One region of the Neobacillus oceani genome, then DNA from elsewhere that is predicted to be linked to it. Evidence: a T-box and tRNA genes for the amino acid it is inferred to sense, from the RefSeq annotation. Region 1 holds a T-box; the other holds one or more tRNA genes.
What was found. The T-box of region 1 lies ahead of proS (proline--tRNA ligase). A T-box ahead of a tRNA ligase gene usually reads a tRNA of that ligase, here a tRNA-Pro.
Positions count from the first base shown of each region.

Region 1 (10,253 bases):
CATAAAAAAAACCAAGGCCACGCATTGGAAGATGCGGATGCCTTGGTTATTCTTTTTAAAAGGAAAAAAGTTGCCCTCTGCTGAACGAACTGTAGCGGATTTTTCTTATAAAAGGTTTAAATTTTCACCTTGCAAAAACGTGCTAACGGACACATTTTTTAAAAAAACTTCAATTCCTTCAATGCCTGTTCAAGGTTGCTGTAGATGGATATTCCCTGCAGATTGATTCCCAGATTGATGAATGTCTGGCTAAGCTCCCCTTTCATCCCGGTGATGACGGGCTTGACGCCAAGGAGGTTTAGGGAACGGATAAGCTTGAACAGAACCTCAATACCGATAAGGTCCACTTCATAGACTCCGGAAAGGTCGATGACGAGAGTTTCAATCCGCTTTTTTACACACGTATCAAGGGAATCGACAATCAATGTTTCCGAACGCATTTCATTTATTTCCCCAATAAGCGGCAAGACTGCGAGCTTTTGCGAAATCGGTACGATCGGGACGGAGATTTTCAAATAAAGCTCCCTTGATTCCTGGAGGAGTTTTTCGGCATTGTTCGTAAACGAGGTGCTGAAGCCGTGGACCATGTTATTGAAAATATGGTCGGTTTCCATGATGATATCCAGCAACTCCACATTGTTTATTTGAATATTCCTTCCCTCTTCAAGCAAAAAGGACCAAATGACATTTTTATAAACCGTCACTCCTTTGATGGTCCTGCCAAGATTCCCCCCATTTTCCACGGACTTGGCACCAATCAGTTCCCCCCACTTAAAGGCATGGTCCTTTACATCCTTATTCTTCAGGCTATTCAGGACAATTTGGACAAGCTCCCTGAATTTTTCGGTCGTCTGCTCTTTTTGCTCTTCATCCTGGAAGCGGTAGTTGTAGAAAGATAGCATTTCCGATAAAAGTTGTTCTGTAATCCTGTCAATATTGGCCTCGAGTTTTTCGCTGAAGAATTTTTTCAATTGATCAAGTTCCATTTGGCGTTTTCTCCTAAAAAATTTGGTTAAATTGACCATACCATGTTCCTTGCCTAATGCAAAGCGGGGAGTTGCCAATTGAACAATTTTCCTGAAATCACGGTTCATTTCCTATGTTTGATGCCTCATGCTAGGGGTAAAAGTAACAGAGAAATGACTTGATGAAACGGAGGATGATGAACAATGGAAAAGGATCATGCGGTCCATAAGGATGGAGATTTTGAGCCATCGAAAGTAGATGATGTCATCGACCGGATTGACGAAGGCAAAATGTATGACAAACTCCAGGATTTCAATGAATTTCGATCATACCTGAGCAAGCGGATTGAACTAGGCAAGCGAATCGGGATGAATGAGGAAGAACTGGCGGTCGCTGCCCAGAAGGTTGCGAATTACCTTGCCAAAAACGCCGCACCGCAGAACCGTGAAGAAGCGCTCCTGATGGAACTGTGGCAAGTCGGAAATGACGAGGAACGCCATATGCTTGCCCACATGCTCGTGAAGTGGGCGGAATAATAAGGATTACATTCAGCACCGGCTTATTTCGAAGCCGGTGTTTTTGGTTTTTAGGGAATTATTTATATGATTCGTTTGGTGAGGGTTAAACGGCAACCGAGCCGATCAGATTTCTGTTGCGTGACAAAGATTTGGGCGAAACCCGAAAAGGTGTCGCTCAAATTAAAATGAACGACAAAGATTTGCCCAAAACCTTAAAAGGTGTCGCTCAAATTAAAATGAACGACAAAGATTTGCCCAAAACCTTAAAAGGTGTCGCTCAAATTGAAATGTGCGACAAAGATTCGCCCAAAACCTTAAAAGGTGTCGCTCAAATTGAAATGAACGACAAACATTCGTCCAAAATCCAAAAAGGTGTCGCTCAAATTGGAATGAGCGACAAACATTCGTCCAAAACCCGAAAAGGTGTCGCTCAAATTGAAATGTGCGACAAACATTCGTCCAAAACCCGAAAAGGTGTCGCTCAAACCCCTGATGAGTTTTACCAACCCCTTTGTTTTACTGAGAACCGCACTAGTTACTATCCCCTCCCCTTTAGTTTTCCAATTTGGCACAGGAATGTAGAAAAATCGTAACAATACGCCGTTTTTTCAACCATGACCACTCTTATAATTAACTTATAGAACATCATGATTATGTTGCTTTCCAATAGGACGAATCATGGAACAAATACTAACGTGAAGCATGGTGATGAAAATGCAAGGAATGGGACATCCACATGGAATGGGACATCCGCATCGCGGCGGACACCCTGGAGGACATCCGGGAGGGCATCCTGGGGGACACCCCGGCGGGCATCCGCATAATATGGGGCTTGGGCCGGTTATCGATTACAATGAAAACCCATTTATCGTTATATGGGAAGTGACACGGGCGTGCCAGCTTAAGTGCGTACACTGCCGCGCTGATGCACAGCTTCAAAAGGATCCGCGGGAGCTGACACATGAGGAAGGCATAAATCTGCTCGACCAGATTTATGACATGAACAACCCGATGCTTGTTTTTACAGGCGGAGACTGCATGATGCGCGAGGATTTATTCGAACTGGCCGATTATGCTGTTAAAAAAGGCATGAGGGTGTCGATGGTGCCAAGTGCGACGGACAATGTGACAAAGGAAAAGATGCAAAGGGCGAAGGAAGTCGGCCTATCGCGTTGGGGATTCAGCCTTGACGGCCCGACACCTGAAATCCATGACCATTTCCGCGGGACGCCTGGTTCATTCGATTTAACACTCGAGAAGATCAAGTACCTGAACGAGCTTGAAATGCCGCTGCAAATCAATACCGTCATATCCCGTTACAACTATGATTCTCTAGAGGAAATGGCGAAGCTTGTAGGCGAACTGAAAGCTGTTATGTGGTATATTTTCCTGCTTGTGCCGACAGGCCGGGGACAGGAAGACAAGTGCATTACCCCTGCAGAGCATGAAAAGGTGTTCCGCTGGCTTTATCAGTTGAGTAAGACCGCTCCTTATGATATTAAAACAACCGCGGCCCAGCATTACCGCCGTGTCGTCCTTCAGGAAAAAGCCCGCGACCATAAGATTGCCAACGGTGAAATCCGCTATGAAGATACGATGACGATGGACCAGGAAGGCATCATTGACGGGCTCAAACGCGCTCCAAAAGGCGTGAATGACGGAAATGGCTTTATCTTCGTCGACCATATTGGCGATGTGCTGCCAAGCGGCCTCCTTCCAATCCCAGTTGGGAATGTTCGCGAAAAACCGTTGGCAGAGATTTACCGAAATTCAGAAGTATTGAAAAACCTCCGCAGCCCGGATAAATACAAAGGCAAGTGCGGCGTGTGCGAATACAACAAGATTTGTGGGGGCTCACGTTCCAGAACATATGCCGTGACAGGAGATTACATGGAAAGCGAGCCATATTGTGTCTACATCCCAATGGCAATGAGAAAAAAAGAAACAGTTTAATTCCATGAAAAAAGAGGCGTCCATTCTAGACTGGGTGCCTCTTCTCTGCTTATCCCTTCCTTATCGTGCTTCCATATTCGGTAAAACCACTTTGTCGAATTCACGGTAGTCATCCAAGTAGAAGTCCGCTTCAGACTCATGGTTTTGAAAGGATACAGTAAGGATTCCGAGCCTTCTTGCCGGTTCCAAATCGATAGCCCGGTCCCCAATGACAAGGTCGATTCCGTATTTTTTATGCAAATAAGCATATGCCGCAGGGTCCGGCTTTCGAGGGAACCCATTTTCCATCCCGACAACTTCCGTAAAATAGCGGTCAAAATTGTAATGGGCAAGGACTTTTTCAACATCCTCTTTTTCCTTATGAGTCATGATCACATTTATATCCGCTCTTCTCAGGATATCCTCGACGCCCGGGAACGGGAGGAATTCCTCCGGCTTCAATCCCCTAACCTTTTCTAGCATTTTTCGGCTCTGTTCCTCGGTAATTTTAAAAAAACGAAACGCATGGCCGAATGATATTTTCAACTGGGCAAATGCTTCCTCTTCTGTATAGCCGTCTCCCAGTATTTCCATCAACAGTTTTGTATACGACGGATAGGTGTTAAATATCGTTCCATCAAAATCCCATAATAGTTTCATTTCTCCACTCCTAGCCAATATTCTTCTCCACGAATAATTAAATACCCCTATTATGGGTATATAAATACTAAATCTGCCTGATTGGAGGAATTCCATATGAGGAAATTTGCAGCAGCAGGCATTGCGGCGCTTGCCCTCTCGATTGGAACGGCGGGATGCTCTTCTGATGAAAAGAAAGAAGATAAACCGGTTATGAATGAAAAAGGTACAAAACAAACGACCGGAAATCAAACGATACAGGAAAGTAGGCTCACTCCTCACTATCCCAATAACCACATGTTAGGAGGAAGACCCTTGAAACGAAATCAAAATCAAAATGACGATCAAAAGCTTGATGATAAGCAAGTTGCCGAAAACTTGACCGATCTTGTCAGAATCATTAATGCCAATGGTGACACAAAGGAAATCGAACGGATCATTGCCGAAAATCCAAGCAGCACCCACGATGATTCTGAGCCGAAATAAGGAAAGAGGATAGACTAAGACGGTGACTGCCCGCTTAATCTATCCTTTTTTTAAAAAAATAGCCTACTCACCTTTCGAAGTTCTCAATTAAAAGATTTAATTATTTCTTGGTTTCAAAGAGATGGAACTTTAAGCCGTAAGGATCGGCAAGCATTACACTTTTATCGGAGTATTCCTTCGTAATGACACATCCATTCTCCATTAAAATCTTTTTGGAAGGTTCAAAATCATCCACGGCGAATTCGAAATAGGTATTGTTCTGCTCGCTTTCTTCTACGAAGATATTCGTACCACTAATCGAAAATAATGTCTCCCCGGTAGTAGTTTGCTTCTTTTCCATTCCAATAATGGTTTCATAGAATGTAACCGCTTGATCGTAGTCTTGTACGCCGATTGCAATATTATTGGTTAATTGGAAAGCTGAGCGGTTATTGAGGTTTTGTTTTGCAACGACGCCTTCGGTACCGGATGGGAGCAGCTCGAACAATGGCCATGTCACACAAAAATCATCCCCAGGCCCAAAAGGTGATTGAGCAATTAAATAAATATTGTTTTCTGCGTCCTTACGGAATGTTGATACACCAGGATAAAAGTATTTCCCTTTTTGGAAACCCAAATCCTCTGCAAATGTACTTCCATTAATTGATACCATTTGGAACTGCCATTTTCGGCTTGCCGCGAAATCTTCCTGTATTTCAGGTGCGTCCGGAGATGAAACAACAAATCCAGCTTTCGCGATTAAATGGTGGTAAACCCCATTCAAACCGTCCGCCCACATCGTACAATACGAGCAGCCTTTCCCCATGTTATGTATGACAATCAATTCATTTTTGTCGCCAAAAAGTTCTAATAAAGTAGTTATGCGCCCATCCGAAACTTGAAACGTATAGTTTTTAACAAGTTTCTCCGGCACCGATTTTTTCAATTCATTCAACTGTTTCTTTTTTTCAATAATCTCGTTTTGCAATTGTTCAATTTGAGACTCAACATTTGTAATTGACATTCCCTCAGCTCCCCTTACCATTTTCATATTTATTTCTATAAGAATGGCTGATTTCCCTTTAAAAAATCACAAAAACGACTGCCCTTTCAAAAAGCAGTCGTTTTTTATCTTCTAAAGTAAGATTAGTAAGCCTTTGCCCAAACAACCATTGATTCAGCTTCGCCGCCGCAGCATACACATGTATCACTGATTTTTTCCTGCTCGAACGGGATGCAGCGGGAGGTAGCGCCTGTCTCTTCTTTTATTTTGTCCTCGCACTCACGCTTGCCGCACCACATTGCCTTGATCATGCCAGGATTGGTTTCAAGCCTTTCCTTGAACTGTTCCATGTTTTCAGCGACAGAAGTCTTTTTCTCAAGGAGCTCTTTTGCCCGGCTAAAAAGATTTTGCTGGATTTCGTCAAGCAGTGCGCCGAGCTTCGCTTCAACTTCATCAATAGCTACGATTAATTTTTCCCCAGTATCTCTTCTTACGAGCACAACCTGGTTTTTTTCAATATCGCGTGGACCTGCCTCAAGCCTTACAGGGACTCCCTTCATTTCGTATTCGTTGAACTTCCAGCCAGGGTTTTTGTCGCTGGCGTCAATACCGGTTCGGAACGCGCCTGATAGCCTTTCCTTCAGCCCGTATGCGAAATCAAGAACCCCTTCCTTATGCTGGGCTATTGGCACAATCATCACCTGGGTCGGTGCCACTTTTGGAGGAATGACGAGGCCGCGGTCATCGCCATGGACCATAATCAAAGCGCCGATTACCCTTGTGGTCATTCCCCAAGAAGTCTGATGTACATGCTGGAGTTTTCCTTCCCTGTCCAGATAATTGATTCCGAATGCTTTCGCAAAACCGTCGCCAAGATGATGGGATGTTCCTGCTTGCAGAGCCTTGCCGTCATGCATGAGGCTCTCGACCGTATAGGTGAACTTGGCGCCCGCGAATTTTTCTTTTTCCGTTTTCTGCCCTTTCACTACAGGGACCGCAAGATAATCTTCCAAAAGGGTCGCATACACATCGAGCATCCGCTTTGTTTCTTCATGGGCGTCCTCATCGGTCTCATGTGCGGTATGCCCTTCCTGCCAGAGAAATTCAAGCGTCCTCAGGAACGGCCGGGTCGTCTTTTCCCAACGGACAACATTCGCCCACTGGTTATAAAGCTTTGGCAAATCCCTGTAAGAATGAATGATGTTTTTGTAATGCTCGCAGAACAGCACTTCCGAAGTTGGCCGAACGCACAGCCTTTCCGCCAACTCCTCCGACCCCCCGTGGGTCACCCAGGCGACCTCAGGAGCAAAACCGGCAATGTGGTCCTTTTCCTTCTCAAGAAGGCTTTCCGGGATAAACAAAGGCATATACACATTTTCATGCCCCGTTTCCTTAATCATGCCATCAAGCGCGTCACGGATATGTTCCCAGAGCGCGTACCCATATGGACGGATGATCATCGAGCCCCTGACGGACGAGTAATCGACCAGATCCGCTTTTGTTACGACGTCGGTATACCATTGGGCAAAGTCTTTGTCCATGGCGGTAATACTTTTTACAAATTCCTTTTCCATTTGTCATCCCTCTTCTTTTATATTGGTTGTTGATCACGCGAGCCACCGCTTCAATCAACGTTGTGATAATCAAAACTGCCTATAATAGAGCTTTTTTTTAAAAAAACACATAATACGGGCCTTGAAAAAATACAAAAAGGCCATGAATCCCCTAAAAAAGGGACCATGGCCTGGCGGTACCACCCTTATTCGCGGGCATAAGCCCACGCACTTAACGTTTAACGGAACGCTCCGCCGTATCTTCGCAATTGTCCGATACAGAACTCCGGGGCAGGTTCGAATGGACGTCCTGGAAGCCTTGCACCAACCGGCTTCCTCTCTGGGTAGGACTAATCTCCATTGTACTGGTCCCCATCATTGTTTCAGGTTTATTTTTTGAAAATTATATATATCCGCCCGGACAATGTCAACAGGGGACGGGGAAATTTTACTAAAAAAGGCAGACTTTCGTTTCTTGGATGTTTGCCCACATGCCTAGTTCGGATATTATGAAGAAAAAGGCACCGGGGAGATACGTATGATTCGAACACTTTCAATAGGCCATACCGGCGAAATTTCCACAAGCATCCCAGTGGAAGAATTGGCTGCAGGGGAATCTTCATTATGGTACTGGATTGACTTTAACAGCCCAAGCGATGAAGAGTCTGAACTGCTATTTAATCCGTTGAAATTCCACCCTCTTGCAATCGATGACTGCTTGCACAAGCTGCAGCGCCCAAAGCTCGATTATTATGATGGCTATACGTTTTTCGTTACCCATTCAATCAATCAGGAAACGCTTGAGCGAGAAGAGGTGGATATTTTCCTTGCAAAAAACTTCATCGTGACCTACCATAAGCAGCCTTCTTTGGAAATAACAGAAATTTGGAACAGGGCCACATCTTCCGAAAACAAGGATGAATGGAACCCCTCTCTCATCCTGTATCATATTCTCGACCAGATTGTCGACAATTATTTCCCTCCGCTCTATGTCATTGAGGACCAACTAGATGCAATGGAAGAAAACTATACGGGTGACTATACGGAAGATGTGCTGAAAGAGGTTTTTGAAATCAGGCAGCGGCTGCTGATGCTCAGGCATACCGTTACCCCGACAAGGGACCTGGTTTACCGGATGCTCAATTCACAAAAACTTACTGAGCTCCAAACGAGGCATGCGTACTATTCCGACATCCATGACCATCTTCTGAAACTGACGGATATGATCGATTCCAACCGCGAACTGACGAAGGACATCCGCGACAGCGTCCTGTCCATGAATACCCGCGAAACAAACCGCGTCATGAAAGTGCTGACCGTCATCACGACGATTTTCATGCCGCTCACGTTCATCGCGGGAATTTATGGGATGAACTTTGACTACATGCCGGAAACGGCCTGGAAGTACGGCTATTTTGCATCACTAGCCGTAATGGGGATTATCGCGGCGGCCATGTTCCTGATTTTTTGGAAAAAAGGATGGTTTAAATAGTGGTATTCCGGTAATTAGAAAGGCTGCACCGGCACTAAACCGGGCAGCCTTTTTAAAATATGAATATAATAACAATTACAAAAAAAGAGAAAGCGGCCAAACCAAGTCCAACTAAGCAAAACCTCTTACCAATCCTTGTACTCCACATTGCCGCCGGTCAGGTCAATTGTGTTCCGTTCCCCCCTGTATAACAGCTTCCCATTCTCCTCAACGATCAAATTCTCGAATGTATACACTTTATGTCCGTTCGGCAGGGTTACAATGACCTTCTTGCCGTTGTCGACAATAGGAGCCTCGATTTTGATTGTGCTTTGCGCATACCTGCTGAACCCAAGCATCACCCCTATGCAGACAAGCAAGACAGCAAACGAAAGAACCATTTTGTACACATTGATTTTCCTAGGCTTCATATGCCGCATTTCATACCTTGTCACCGGTCTCCCCCCGTTTCAAATATTAATAGGAAATGCACCAGAATACAGTGGCATCTTCGCTAACAGTAATACCCCATTCTAGAGGAATTTAATCAAATATTGAAAAAATTTCCTGCGCACCCTACCAACTTATGCACCTACTTAGAAAAATATGCTTAGAAAGGCTAAAAAAAACGAGAAAATTTGTCTCCTTTTGCCACGCTGCTAGATGTATAATTGAAAAAGGTGTACATGGATTCGGAAGGTCTTTCGTATTTTAAAATGCACTTCCGATAGCCGGCTTACTACTATAAATTAATGGAGGCGTTACTTTATGGAACAGGAGCGAATTGAAGAAATCGTCGGAATCCTGACTAACCTTGTTTCCATCCCAAGCCCTACCGGAAATACCGAAAAGGCAATTTCCTATGTGGAGGAATTCCTAAAAGAGGTTGGAGTGGAAACAACCAGGAACAGAAAAGGCGGACTGATTGCAACGATCCCAGGAAAGGATACCAGCAGCCACAGGATGCTAACCGCCCATCTTGATACACTAGGCGCGATGGTAAAAGAAATCAAACCAAGCGGAAGGCTGAAAATCGACCTAATTGGAGGATTTAAATACAACTCCATCGAAGGCGAATATTGCACAATCGAAACAAGTTCAGGGAAAACGTATACGGGAACCATCCTCATGCACCAAACATCGGTCCATGTATACAAAGATGCAGGCAAGGCCGAGCGGAACCAGGATAATATGGAAATCCGTATTGATGAAAAAGTACATAGCGCCGGGGAAGTAAGGGCTCTTGGGATTGAAGTCGGGGATTTTGTATCGTTCGATCCTAGGGTCGAAGTAACACCGTCAGGCTATATCAAGTCCCGCCACCTTGATGACAAGGCGAGCGTCGCGATTTTAATGGAGCTCATAAAAAAGATTAAAACCGACGACATTGAGCTGCCGTATACAACCCATTTCCTCTTTTCAAATAATGAAGAGATCGGTTATGGCGGTAATTCGAACATCACGCCGGAAACAGTCGAGTATCTCGCCGTCGACATGGGCGCGATGGGTGATGGACAATCGACGGATGAATACACCGTCTCCATTTGTGTAAAGGATGCCAGCGGCCCGTACCACTATGGCCTCCGCAAGAAGCTTGTTAGTTTGGCGGAAGAACACGGCATCCCATACAAACTCGACATTTATCCTTACTATGGATCTGATGCATCCGCAGCAATCCGCTCAGGGCATGACATCGTCCACGGACT
Region 1 is NZ_CP143543.1:2,101,600-2,111,852, reverse strand. It holds gene V1499_RS10520 (STAS domain-containing protein) at 159-986, opposite strand; gene V1499_RS10515 (DUF3243 domain-containing protein) at 1,170-1,502, shown strand; gene V1499_RS10510 (hypothetical protein) at 1,619-2,077, shown strand; gene V1499_RS10505 (TIGR04053 family radical SAM/SPASM domain-containing protein) at 2,310-3,437, shown strand; gene V1499_RS10500 (HAD-IA family hydrolase) at 3,498-4,076, opposite strand; gene V1499_RS10495 (hypothetical protein) at 4,173-4,541, shown strand; gene V1499_RS10490 (DUF899 family protein) at 4,642-5,544, opposite strand; gene proS (proline--tRNA ligase) at 5,667-7,097, opposite strand; T-box leader at 7,253-7,464, opposite strand; gene corA (magnesium/cobalt transporter CorA) at 7,615-8,568, shown strand; gene V1499_RS10475 (hypothetical protein) at 8,694-9,002, opposite strand; gene V1499_RS10470 (M42 family metallopeptidase) at 9,316-10,253, shown strand, end outside.

Region 2 (10,253 bases), 1.9 Mb from region 1:
TCACTCCCCTTCCGGGGTGCTTTTCACCTTTCCCTCACGGTACTGGTTCACTATCGGTCACTAGGGAGTATTTAGCCTTGGGAGATGGTCCTCCCGGATTCCGACCGGATTTCACGTGTCCGGCCGTACTCAGGATCCACTCAGGAGGGAACGAAGTTTCAGCTACAGGGCTTTTACCTTCTCCGGCAGGCCTTTCCAGGCCTCTTCGCCTACCCCGTTCCTTTGTAACTCCATGTAGAGTGTCCTACAACCCCGGAAGGCAAGCCTTCCGGTTTGGGCTATGTCCCGTTTCGCTCGCCGCTACTTGGGGAATCGCGTTTGCTTTCTCTTCCTCCGGGTACTTAGATGTTTCAGTTCCCCGGGTCTGCCTTCAATACCCTATGGATTCAGGTAAAGATGCCACCCCATTACGGATGGCGGGTTTCCCCATTCGGAAATCTCCGGATCAAAGCTCACTTACAGCTCCCCGGAGCATATCGGTGTTAGTCCCGTCCTTCATCGGCTCCTAGTGCCAAGGCATCCACCGTGCGCCCTTTCTAACTTAACCTAAAAGGTCATTCCACTCTGTTTACCAGAGAGAAAACTAAAATGGCGATCACTCGGTTCTTCTTGGTTACTTCTTCTTAACATTATCCAGTTTTCAAGGAACAAACTTTGCCCGAAAGGGCAGAGTCAAAAAAAACTTTGAAGGATTGCTCCCTCAAAACTAAACAAACAAGCGGTCAACTTACGGACCAAAAGGTCCGCATTCCGATTGCCCGAAGGCAATATCCTTAGAAAGGAGGTGATCCAGCCGCACCTTCCGATACGGCTACCTTGTTACGACTTCACCCCAGTCATCTGTCCCACCTTAGGCGGCTGGCTCCTTGCGGTTACCCCACCGACTTCGGGTGTTACAAACTCCCGTGGTGTGACGGGCGGTGTGTACAAGGCCCGGGAACGTATTCACCGCGGCATGCTGATCCGCGATTACTAGCGATTCCGGCTTCATGCAGGCGAGTTGCAGCCTGCAATCCGAACTGAGAATGGTTTTATGGGATTGGCTCCACCTCGCGGCTTCGCTGCCCTTTGTACCATCCATTGTAGCACGTGTGTAGCCCAGGTCATAAGGGGCATGATGATTTGACGTCATCCCCACCTTCCTCCGGTTTGTCACCGGCAGTCACCTTAGAGTGCCCAACTGAATGCTGGCAACTAAGATCAAGGGTTGCGCTCGTTGCGGGACTTAACCCAACATCTCACGACACGAGCTGACGACAACCATGCACCACCTGTCACTCTGTCCCCCGAAGGGGAACGTCCTGTCTCCAGGAGTGTCAGAGGATGTCAAGACCTGGTAAGGTTCTTCGCGTTGCTTCGAATTAAACCACATGCTCCACCGCTTGTGCGGGCCCCCGTCAATTCCTTTGAGTTTCAGCCTTGCGGCCGTACTCCCCAGGCGGAGTGCTTAATGCGTTTGCTGCAGCACTAAAGGGCGGAAACCCTCTAACACTTAGCACTCATCGTTTACGGCGTGGACTACCAGGGTATCTAATCCTGTTCGCTCCCCACGCTTTCGCGCCTCAGCGTCAGTTACAGACCAGAGAGCCGCCTTCGCCACTGGTGTTCCTCCACATCTCTACGCATTTCACCGCTACACGTGGAATTCCGCTCTCCTCTTCTGCACTCAAGCCCCCCAGTTTCCAATGACCCTCCACGGTTGAGCCGTGGGCTTTCACATCAGACTTAAGAGGCCGCCTGCGCGCGCTTTACGCCCAATAATTCCGGACAACGCTTGCCACCTACGTATTACCGCGGCTGCTGGCACGTAGTTAGCCGTGGCTTTCTGGTCAGGTACCGTCAAGGTACCGGCAGTTACTCCGGTACTTGTTCTTCCCTGACAACAGAGCTTTACGACCCGAAGGCCTTCTTCGCTCACGCGGCGTTGCTCCGTCAGACTTTCGTCCATTGCGGAAGATTCCCTACTGCTGCCTCCCGTAGGAGTCTGGGCCGTGTCTCAGTCCCAGTGTGGCCGATCACCCTCTCAGGTCGGCTACGCATCGTCGCCTTGGTGGGCCATTACCCCACCAACTAGCTAATGCGCCGCGGGCCCATCTGTAAGTGACAGCCGAAACCGTCTTTCAGCTTCCTGACATGTGTCAGAAAGGATTATCCGGTATTAGCTCCGGTTTCCCGAAGTTATCCCAGTCTTACAGGCAGGTTGCCCACGTGTTACTCACCCGTCCGCCGCTAAAGTTTCAAAAGCAAGCTTTTGAAACTTCCGCTCGACTTGCATGTATTAGGCACGCCGCCAGCGTTCGTCCTGAGCCAGGATCAAACTCTCCAAAAAAGAGTATGAGTTTAGCTCATAAAGTTACGTTGGCTAGTGATCCGAAGATCACTATATTATTGTTTGTTGACGCTTGTTTGTTTAGTTTTCAAGGAACAATTTTTGGAGCGGGTGATGGGAATCGAACCCACGACATCAGCTTGGAAGGCTGGAGTTTTACCATTAAACTACACCCGCATATATTTATTTATAACCCGAATGGTCGGGAAGACAGGATTCGAACCTGCGACCCCTTGGTCCCAAACCAAGTGCTCTACCAAGCTGAGCTACTTCCCGTAGTATGGCGCGCCCGAAAGGAGTCGAACCCATAACCTTCTGATCCGTAGTCAGACGCTCTATCCAATTGAGCTACGGGCGCACATTTTCGAAAAAGACTTAATCAAATTCACAAGCACCAATACCTTTATTGGTGCGGCCGAGAGGACTTGAACCTCCACGGGGTTGCCCCCACTAGGCCCTCAACCTAGCGCGTCTGCCATTCCGCCACGACCGCGTAAATTAAATTAGCGACAAGATTAATCATACCACTTATTTTTCAGCAATGCAACTGGTATATTGTGGTGCGGGTGAAGGGAGTCGAACCCCCACGCCTCGCGGCGCCAGATCCTAAGTCTGGTGCGTCTGCCAATTCCGCCACACCCGCATATTAAATGGTGAGCCATGAAGGACTCGAACCTTCGACCCTCTGATTAAAAGTCAGATGCTCTACCAACTGAGCTAATGGCTCAAAAGAAAATGGCTGGGCTAGCTGGATTCGAACCAACGAATGACGGAGTCAAAGTCCGTTGCCTTACCGCTTGGCTATAGCCCAAAAATATAAAAGTGACCCCTACGGGATTCGAACCCGTGTTACCGCCGTGAAAGGGCGGTGTCTTAACCGCTTGACCAAGGGGCCATTGAAAATACGGAGCGGAGAAGGAGGGATTTGAACCCTCGCGCCGGTCACCCGACCTACACCCTTAGCAGGGGCGCCTCTTCAGCCTCTTGAGTACTTCCCCATAATGGCTCCGCAGGTAGGACTCGAACCTACGACCGATCGGTTAACAGCCGATTGCTCTACCACTGAGCTACTGCGGAATAATAAGTATATCCATACGCCTATATAGCATTTTGTGTCCCCGCCTCAGAAAGATCCGCGAGCAGCGGCTCGGCGTGTACAACTCGCAGTTAATTCAGGGAAGTGATGCTCGTCTCTACCACTGAGCTACTGCGGAATAAATAGTATTACCCATACGCTTATATAGCATTTTGTGTCCCCGCCTCAGTTAACCAAAGCAAGCTGAGACTAGGTTTTACATCCAGAAAGTTTGTTGTTCCTTCCGTCGACTCTTACCATTATAATGACGGTGCACCTCAATGTCAAGAATGATTGGCATATAAATTTTGGCTTTCCTTCCACCCTCTACTGCGCGTGCATTTCCTTTACTTTTCGGAGTTCTCCTCTACATTTTCCGCATACATACTTGGCTGTATTTATGTTTCGCCTTCTTTTGAAGACAGTTCCGCAGGCTGCGCATTCATAGACCACGATCTTTTTGCTTTTCTTCTTTACTCCGCTTTCGGGAAGCTGGCCACAAAACCTCGGCGCTCCGACTTTTTTCAACAACGCTCTGAAGTCCGCGTCCCTATGCTTGTATCCCTTACCAAGCAGATGGAGGTGGTAGTGGCAAAGTTCATGTTTTATGATTCCGACCAATTCGTCATAGCCCAACTGTTCCAAATAGCGTTTATTTATTTCAATGTTATGGGTTTTCAAAAGGTACCTTCCGCCTGTTGTGCGCAACCTGGAATTAAAAACGGCTTTGTGCAGGAAGGGCAGGCCAAATTGCTCCTGTGAAATTTTTTCCGTCAATCCCTGAAGGTCCTGGTTGTCCATCTGCAATTCGCCACCTCTTTCCGTTGAACATGACAACCTATTATAGCATAGAATAGAAAAACATTATGGTACGCAGGGAGGGCACTTGAATGCCAACATGGTTCCAAAACAGGATGAGGCGGGCATTTTATGAAAAGAATCGTTATCAGATTAAACTCCTTAACCAATGCTGGTTCTTCTATAGAAGGAAGTATCCATCCTAACTCCTGTTTATCTTCCAAACCACCTCAAAAAAAGACGTGCCCGCATTTCCCAGGCACGCCATTTTTACGTTGTAGTACACATACATAGCTAAACCTTAATTGGCCTAGCCGCCTAATTAGTTATTGATCCCTTTCGCCGATTCAGGCTGGATCATCGTCAGGGAGACACGGCCTTTTTGTTTATCGACTGAATCAACCCACACAGTGACGACGTCCCCGACAGAAACGACATCAAGCGGATGCTTGACAAATTGCTTCCTTAACTTGCTGATATGGACGAGCCCATCCTGTTTAACGCCGATATCTACAAAGGCACCGAAATCGACCACATTCCTTACTGTCCCCTGAAGTTCCATTCCTGGTTGGAGGTCCTCGAGTTTTAACACATCTTTTTTAAGCAATGGAGCATCTAGTTCATCACGAGGATCCCGTTCGGGCCGGATAAGGGCGTCGATAATGTCCTTCAACGTGATTTCCCCAATTTCAAGCTCTTCGGCCACTTTTCCGTGATCGAGTTGTCCCAATGCTTCTTTCAGCCTGTCACTGCCAAGGTCCGTTGTCGTTAATCCAAGGCTTGCGAGCAGTTTTTTCACCGCGCTATAATTTTCAGGGTGGATGCCAGTCCGGTCCAGGGGTTCTGTCCCATCCAGGATGCGAAGGAAGCCGATGGCCTGTTCATATGTCTTGGCGCCCAAGCGCGGAATTTTCTTCAATTGCGAGCGGTTGACAAATTTTCCTTCTTCTTCACGCTGCTTGACTATGTTCGCGGCGGTAGTTTTCGTCAGGCCGGCTACATATTGGAGCAGGGAAGGCGAGGCTGTGTTTACGTTCACGCCTACCTGGTTAACTGCCGTTTCGACGACAAAATGGAGCGATTCCGACAGCCTCTTTTGCGAAACGTCATGCTGGTACTGGCCGACACCGACCGATTTCGGATCGATTTTAACAAGCTCCGCAAGCGGATCCTGAAGGCGCCTTCCAATAGAAACGGCACTCCGTTCTTCTACCTGCAAATGCGGGAATTCCTCACGGGCAAGGTCTGAAGCGGAATAGACGCTTGCTCCCGCCTCATTGACAATTAAATAATAAGTGTCCTGGTTCACTTCTTTAAGAATATCAGCAACAAACTGCTCTGTTTCCCTTGAAGCTGTTCCGTTCCCAATCGCAACCATCTCCACTTTATAGTCGGATAAAATGGCAGTAAATTTTTCTTTTGCTTCACGCCGTTTTGATACTGGCGGATGAGGGTAGATGACATCTATTTTCATAACCTTACCCGTTTCATCTACAACGGCAAGCTTGCAGCCCGTCCGGAAGGCAGGGTCGACGGCAAGCACTACCTTCCCCTTTAGCGGCGGCTGAAGCAGTAATTTCCGCAGGTTTTCGGCAAAAATGTGTATGGCTTGCTCCTCTGCCTTTTCAGTCAACTCATTGCGGATTTCCCGCTCAATTGAAGGCTGGATAAGCCTTTTGTAGCCATCCTCGATTGCTTCCGTCACGAATGGAGCGGAAGGCGAGTGTGCTTTTCCAATCCACTTTTTTGTTAAATAGTTCATGATTGAATCTGTCCCAGCTTTTACCGCGACACGGAGAATTTCATCCTTTTCCCCACGGTTGAGGGCAAGGATTCGGTGAGGGACGATTTTGCTAACAGGCTCTTCATAGTCGTAATACATTTCAAACACTTTCTTTTCATCCTTTTCGGCGTCCTTGACTGCCGAGACGATTGACCCTGTTTTAAACATTTCCTTCCGGATCCACTTCCTGCTTTCCGCGTCATCCGACACGCGCTCGGCTATTATATCCTTTGCGCCGGCAATCGCATCTTCGACTGAAAGGACGTCCTTTTCCTCTGATAGGAACTCTTTCGCCTTCACTTCAACAGAACCGGCCGTAAGGGTTAGCAGCCAGTCTGCCAATGGCTCAAGGCCCTTTTCTTTGGCAACCGTCGCCTTTGTCCGCCGCTTTTGCTTGTACGGCCTGTACAGATCTTCCAACTCCTGGAGTTTTGTAGCTTTTTCTATTTGTTTGGCCAATTCATCTGTTAATTTTCCCTGCTCCGTAATCGAGCGTAGGATTTCTTCTTTCCTTTGTCCAAGGTTTTGCAGGTATTGCCATCTTTCCATTATGTTGCGGATTTGCACTTCATCAAGCGCGCCCGTCTGTTCTTTTCTGTAACGGGCAATGAAAGGTACCGTGTTTCCTTCGCTGACGAGCGACATGACATTGTTGACCTGCTTAAGGGACAGTCCCTGTTCCTTGGCAATCAGTTTTGCGAATTCATCGTTCTTTGTGATGGTTTCATTCACCTAACCATTCCTCCACTCTTTCTTGCTTCCTTTCTATTGTATCAAACTATCGGGATTGGAAGAAACACAGTAGTGGATGTTGGATACAAAAACTGCCAAAAGGGGGTGTATAGCGAATGCACCGGAAGCGCTTGGCATTGTCCTTTTTTTAAAAAAGCAAAAGAGCCTGCATTAATGCAGGCTCCCGATGATAAAGGTCGCGTCATCTGATTTCGTTGGATATTTGCGTTTGATTTCGTCGGCGATCATGGTGACAGGGAAGAGGCCCTTCAGGAGGGCTTTCACTCCGTGAAAATCATATCCATCCGAGAAAATCAGGAATTTGGAATGGGGATCATAGGAAAAGCGCTGTGTATGGTAGGTTTGCGGTTTTCCAGACAGGTAGCCTGTGACTGGGAGGGGATAGGTCAGCTTTCCTTTTGAGGAATACAAAAAGAAGCGGATGTTCCCTACGCAGCTGTATACAAACTCCCTTGCATGGAAATAGACTTTCAGTACGGAAACCGCTGCTCCCCTTTTATTGGCAAGGGCATCATTGCAAAATTTCATTAAAGTTTCCACGTCTTCATGGTGGTTTTTTTCCACCGCCAGGACAACCGCGTTCGATGCTTCGTAGGCGTATTGGCCGCTGCCAAGGCCATCGGCGAGTACACATACGAAATAGTCATCGGTTGCAACGAAGAAGTAGCTGTCCCCGCATTGGGATTTTCCTTCTTTGGGTGTTTGATGCGCATAAACCTCAATGTTGTCTTTTACAAGATGGTTCATGAAAGACACTCCGAGTTATTGGCCTCCGCATGGATCGCTTCCTGCAGCTTTTTAATTGCCCGCCTTTGCAAACGGGATACATGCATCTGGGATATGCCGAGCTTGTCGCCAGCATCCTTTTGGCTCATATTCTCCAGGTAGGTGTACTGGATGATTTTCTTTTCACGGTCATTGAGGACATGGAGGACTTTTTCTAGGACCAGCCTTTGGTTGATCTTTTCATACCCTTCGTCCACACTGCCGACGATATCAAGCAAGGTGACAGTACCTCCGTCCGAATCCGCTTCGATAGAATGGTCGACGGAAAGGGCCTGGTAGCTTTTACCCATTTCCATCGCTTCAAGCACCTCTTCTTCGGAAACCTCAAGGGCTTCAGCGATCTCAATTACCTTTGGCGAACGATGGAGCTTTGTGGTCAGTTCCTCGACGGTTGTTTTGATTTTCGGGCCAAGCTCCTTGATCCTTCTCGGAACATGGACACTCCATGTCTTATCCCTTAGAAATCGCTTGATTTCCCCGATAATCGTCGGTACCGCGAATGCCTCGAAACTTTTCCCGAACGACTCGTCATATCTTCTGATCGCCCCAAGAAGGCCGATCATCCCCACTTGAAAAATATCTTCATGGAATGAGCGCCCTTTGGAATATTTACGTGCGATTGTTTCAACAAGATTTTTGTAGTGAAGGACCAGCTGCTCCTGGGCATCGTTATCCTGATGGAGCTGATACGCTTTGATTAGTTCGTTTATTTCCTGTTTCCCGGAGGAGTTAGGTTGAGATTGTTTCGACATCCGTCTCCACCTGCTCTCCTTCGAGGTACTTCGTCATGAAGACCGTGACACCTTCTTTATGGTGAATCCTTACTTCATCCATAAGCGTTTCAATCAGGTAAAGCCCTAAGCCTCCTTCACGCAAAAACTCCACGGAATCATTGTCTTCATACCGGCCAAGGCCCTGCCTTGCCGACTCGAAATCAAAACTTTGCCCGTTATCCGCCACCATCACTTCAAGCCGGTCCGGATAGAGGCCAAAACCGACAATCACTTCGCCCTGTCCCTTGTTCTTGTAGGCATGCTGGACAGCATTCGTGCATGCTTCACTCGTCGCAATTTTCAAATCTTCCAAATCATCATATGAAAATCCCATCCGGCTAGCGATGCCGGAAAGTGTAAGGCGAATGACTCCTACATATTCGGGCTTGGCCGGGATTTTCATTTCAATATAGTCAAACGCCTGGCTCATTGCACTCCACCCTCTATCTGGCTGTTAATATCTATGATGTCAGCCAGACCTGTAATTTCAAAAAGTCTGATTAACCGCTCCGATAACCCAACCAGCTTGAACTCGCCGTTGTGGCTGCGGACCGATTTGAATACGCCAACGATTACTCCGAGGCCTGTACTGTCCATATAGGATACTTCCGAAAGATCGATCACCATTTTGACGCCGTCTTTTTCCGATAGCGGAAATACCGTTTCACGAAGCTTGGGAGCCGTATAGGCATCTATTTCGCCGTTTACATATATTTCAACAAAATCATTGGATTCATTAACATCTAATTTGATGTCCACTTTGACCCACCCCTTGTCTATTTACTAACCACTTAAACACTTTACCCGTTTGCGCGGCTGTTAAACGCTCCTTTTCAGGATAATCAGAGTAAAATCATCCCTTAATTGGAAATCCTGGAGCCTTTCAAGGTCTTTGTAAATATTGTTCACGATTTCCTGGGCATCCAGATGGATATATTTACGGATATAGCCAATAAGGGCATCCCGCTCAAGGAAGCCTTCCTCCGTCCGGCATTCCGTTACCCCATCCGACATAAGGATAATCATATCGCCCGGATTGATAAGGCGTTCGAACTGCTGATACTTGGTTTTTTTGTCTATGCCCAAAAGAAGCCCTTTCGCTTCCATTTCCGTAAATTCGCCTGTTTTCGCATTATAGTAAAATCCAGGCTCGTGTCCGGCCGAAGAATAATAAAAAATATGATTGCCTGGATTGTACATTCCGTAAAACATTGTGATGAACATACTAGGATCAACGTTTTGTTCGACAACCCTATTCAGGCTTTCAAGGACCATATTGGGGGCATGCCTGTTTTCCGGGAGGCTGTCCATCGCATACTTGATCATCGACATGCACAACGCGGCCGGAATCCCTTTGCCAATGACATCAGCGATCGCAACGTTTACACACTGGTTGTCATCCAGTACAAAATGGAAATAATCTCCGTTCATGTGCCTTGCCGGAACGCTTATTGCACCAATATCCATTCCTTCGACTTTCGGAATGGATGTCCCAAGGAGTGTTTGCTGGACATTCGCCGCTATTTCCATTTCAGTGCGGAATTCCATTTGCTTGTTCCTCAGGCTTTGGTGTTCCCTGTAGGCAAGCCCATAACCAACCATTACTTCCAAAAGCACATCAAAAGAATGGATTACACTTTCAGGTATGGTGGGATAAAGGTCAAGCAAGAGGCTTTTATGAAGGCTTACGATTTCCTCCGGGGAAATTTTCTTCTCAATCAATTCCCTGCTTAACTTCTGCCCTTGGTACAAGATTTGTTCGGATTGGTCCTTCAGGTACTCGGTCAAAATATTCCGATACTGTGATTCCATTCTTTCCCGCAAATCCATCATTCATCCCCCTAACGGAGCCATTTCACTGCTCTTATATCCGTTCCTTTACCAGGCGAAGAGAGGATGTCGAATTCATCCATTAGCCGTTTCACTCCAGGAAGGCCAGCTCCAAGGCCGCCGGAA
Region 2 is NZ_CP143543.1:230,936-241,188, reverse strand. It holds rRNA gene V1499_RS01370 (23S ribosomal RNA) at 1-547, opposite strand, end outside; rRNA gene V1499_RS01365 (16S ribosomal RNA) at 778-2,329, opposite strand; tRNA gene V1499_RS01360 (tRNA-Gly) at 2,433-2,506, opposite strand; tRNA gene V1499_RS01355 (tRNA-Pro) at 2,529-2,605, opposite strand; tRNA gene V1499_RS01350 (tRNA-Arg) at 2,611-2,687, opposite strand; tRNA gene V1499_RS01345 (tRNA-Leu) at 2,737-2,822, opposite strand; tRNA gene V1499_RS01340 (tRNA-Leu) at 2,888-2,972, opposite strand; tRNA gene V1499_RS01335 (tRNA-Lys) at 2,981-3,056, opposite strand; tRNA gene V1499_RS01330 (tRNA-Gln) at 3,066-3,140, opposite strand; tRNA gene V1499_RS01325 (tRNA-Glu) at 3,153-3,224, opposite strand; tRNA gene V1499_RS01320 (tRNA-Ser) at 3,240-3,327, opposite strand; tRNA gene V1499_RS01315 (tRNA-Asn) at 3,332-3,406, opposite strand; gene V1499_RS01310 (SprT family protein) at 3,732-4,205, opposite strand; gene cmpA (cortex morphogenetic protein CmpA) at 4,295-4,408, shown strand; gene V1499_RS01300 (Tex family protein) at 4,525-6,705, opposite strand; gene V1499_RS01295 (PP2C family serine/threonine-protein phosphatase) at 6,889-7,485, opposite strand; gene sigB (RNA polymerase sigma factor SigB) at 7,482-8,276, opposite strand; gene rsbW (anti-sigma B factor RsbW) at 8,254-8,727, opposite strand; gene V1499_RS01280 (anti-sigma factor antagonist) at 8,724-9,056, opposite strand; gene V1499_RS01275 (PP2C family protein-serine/threonine phosphatase) at 9,117-10,127, opposite strand; gene V1499_RS01270 (anti-sigma regulatory factor) at 10,139-10,253, opposite strand, start outside.
Region 2: it encodes a tRNA-Pro, which carries the amino acid that the T-box ahead of proS (proline--tRNA ligase) is inferred to sense. The anticodon was not compared.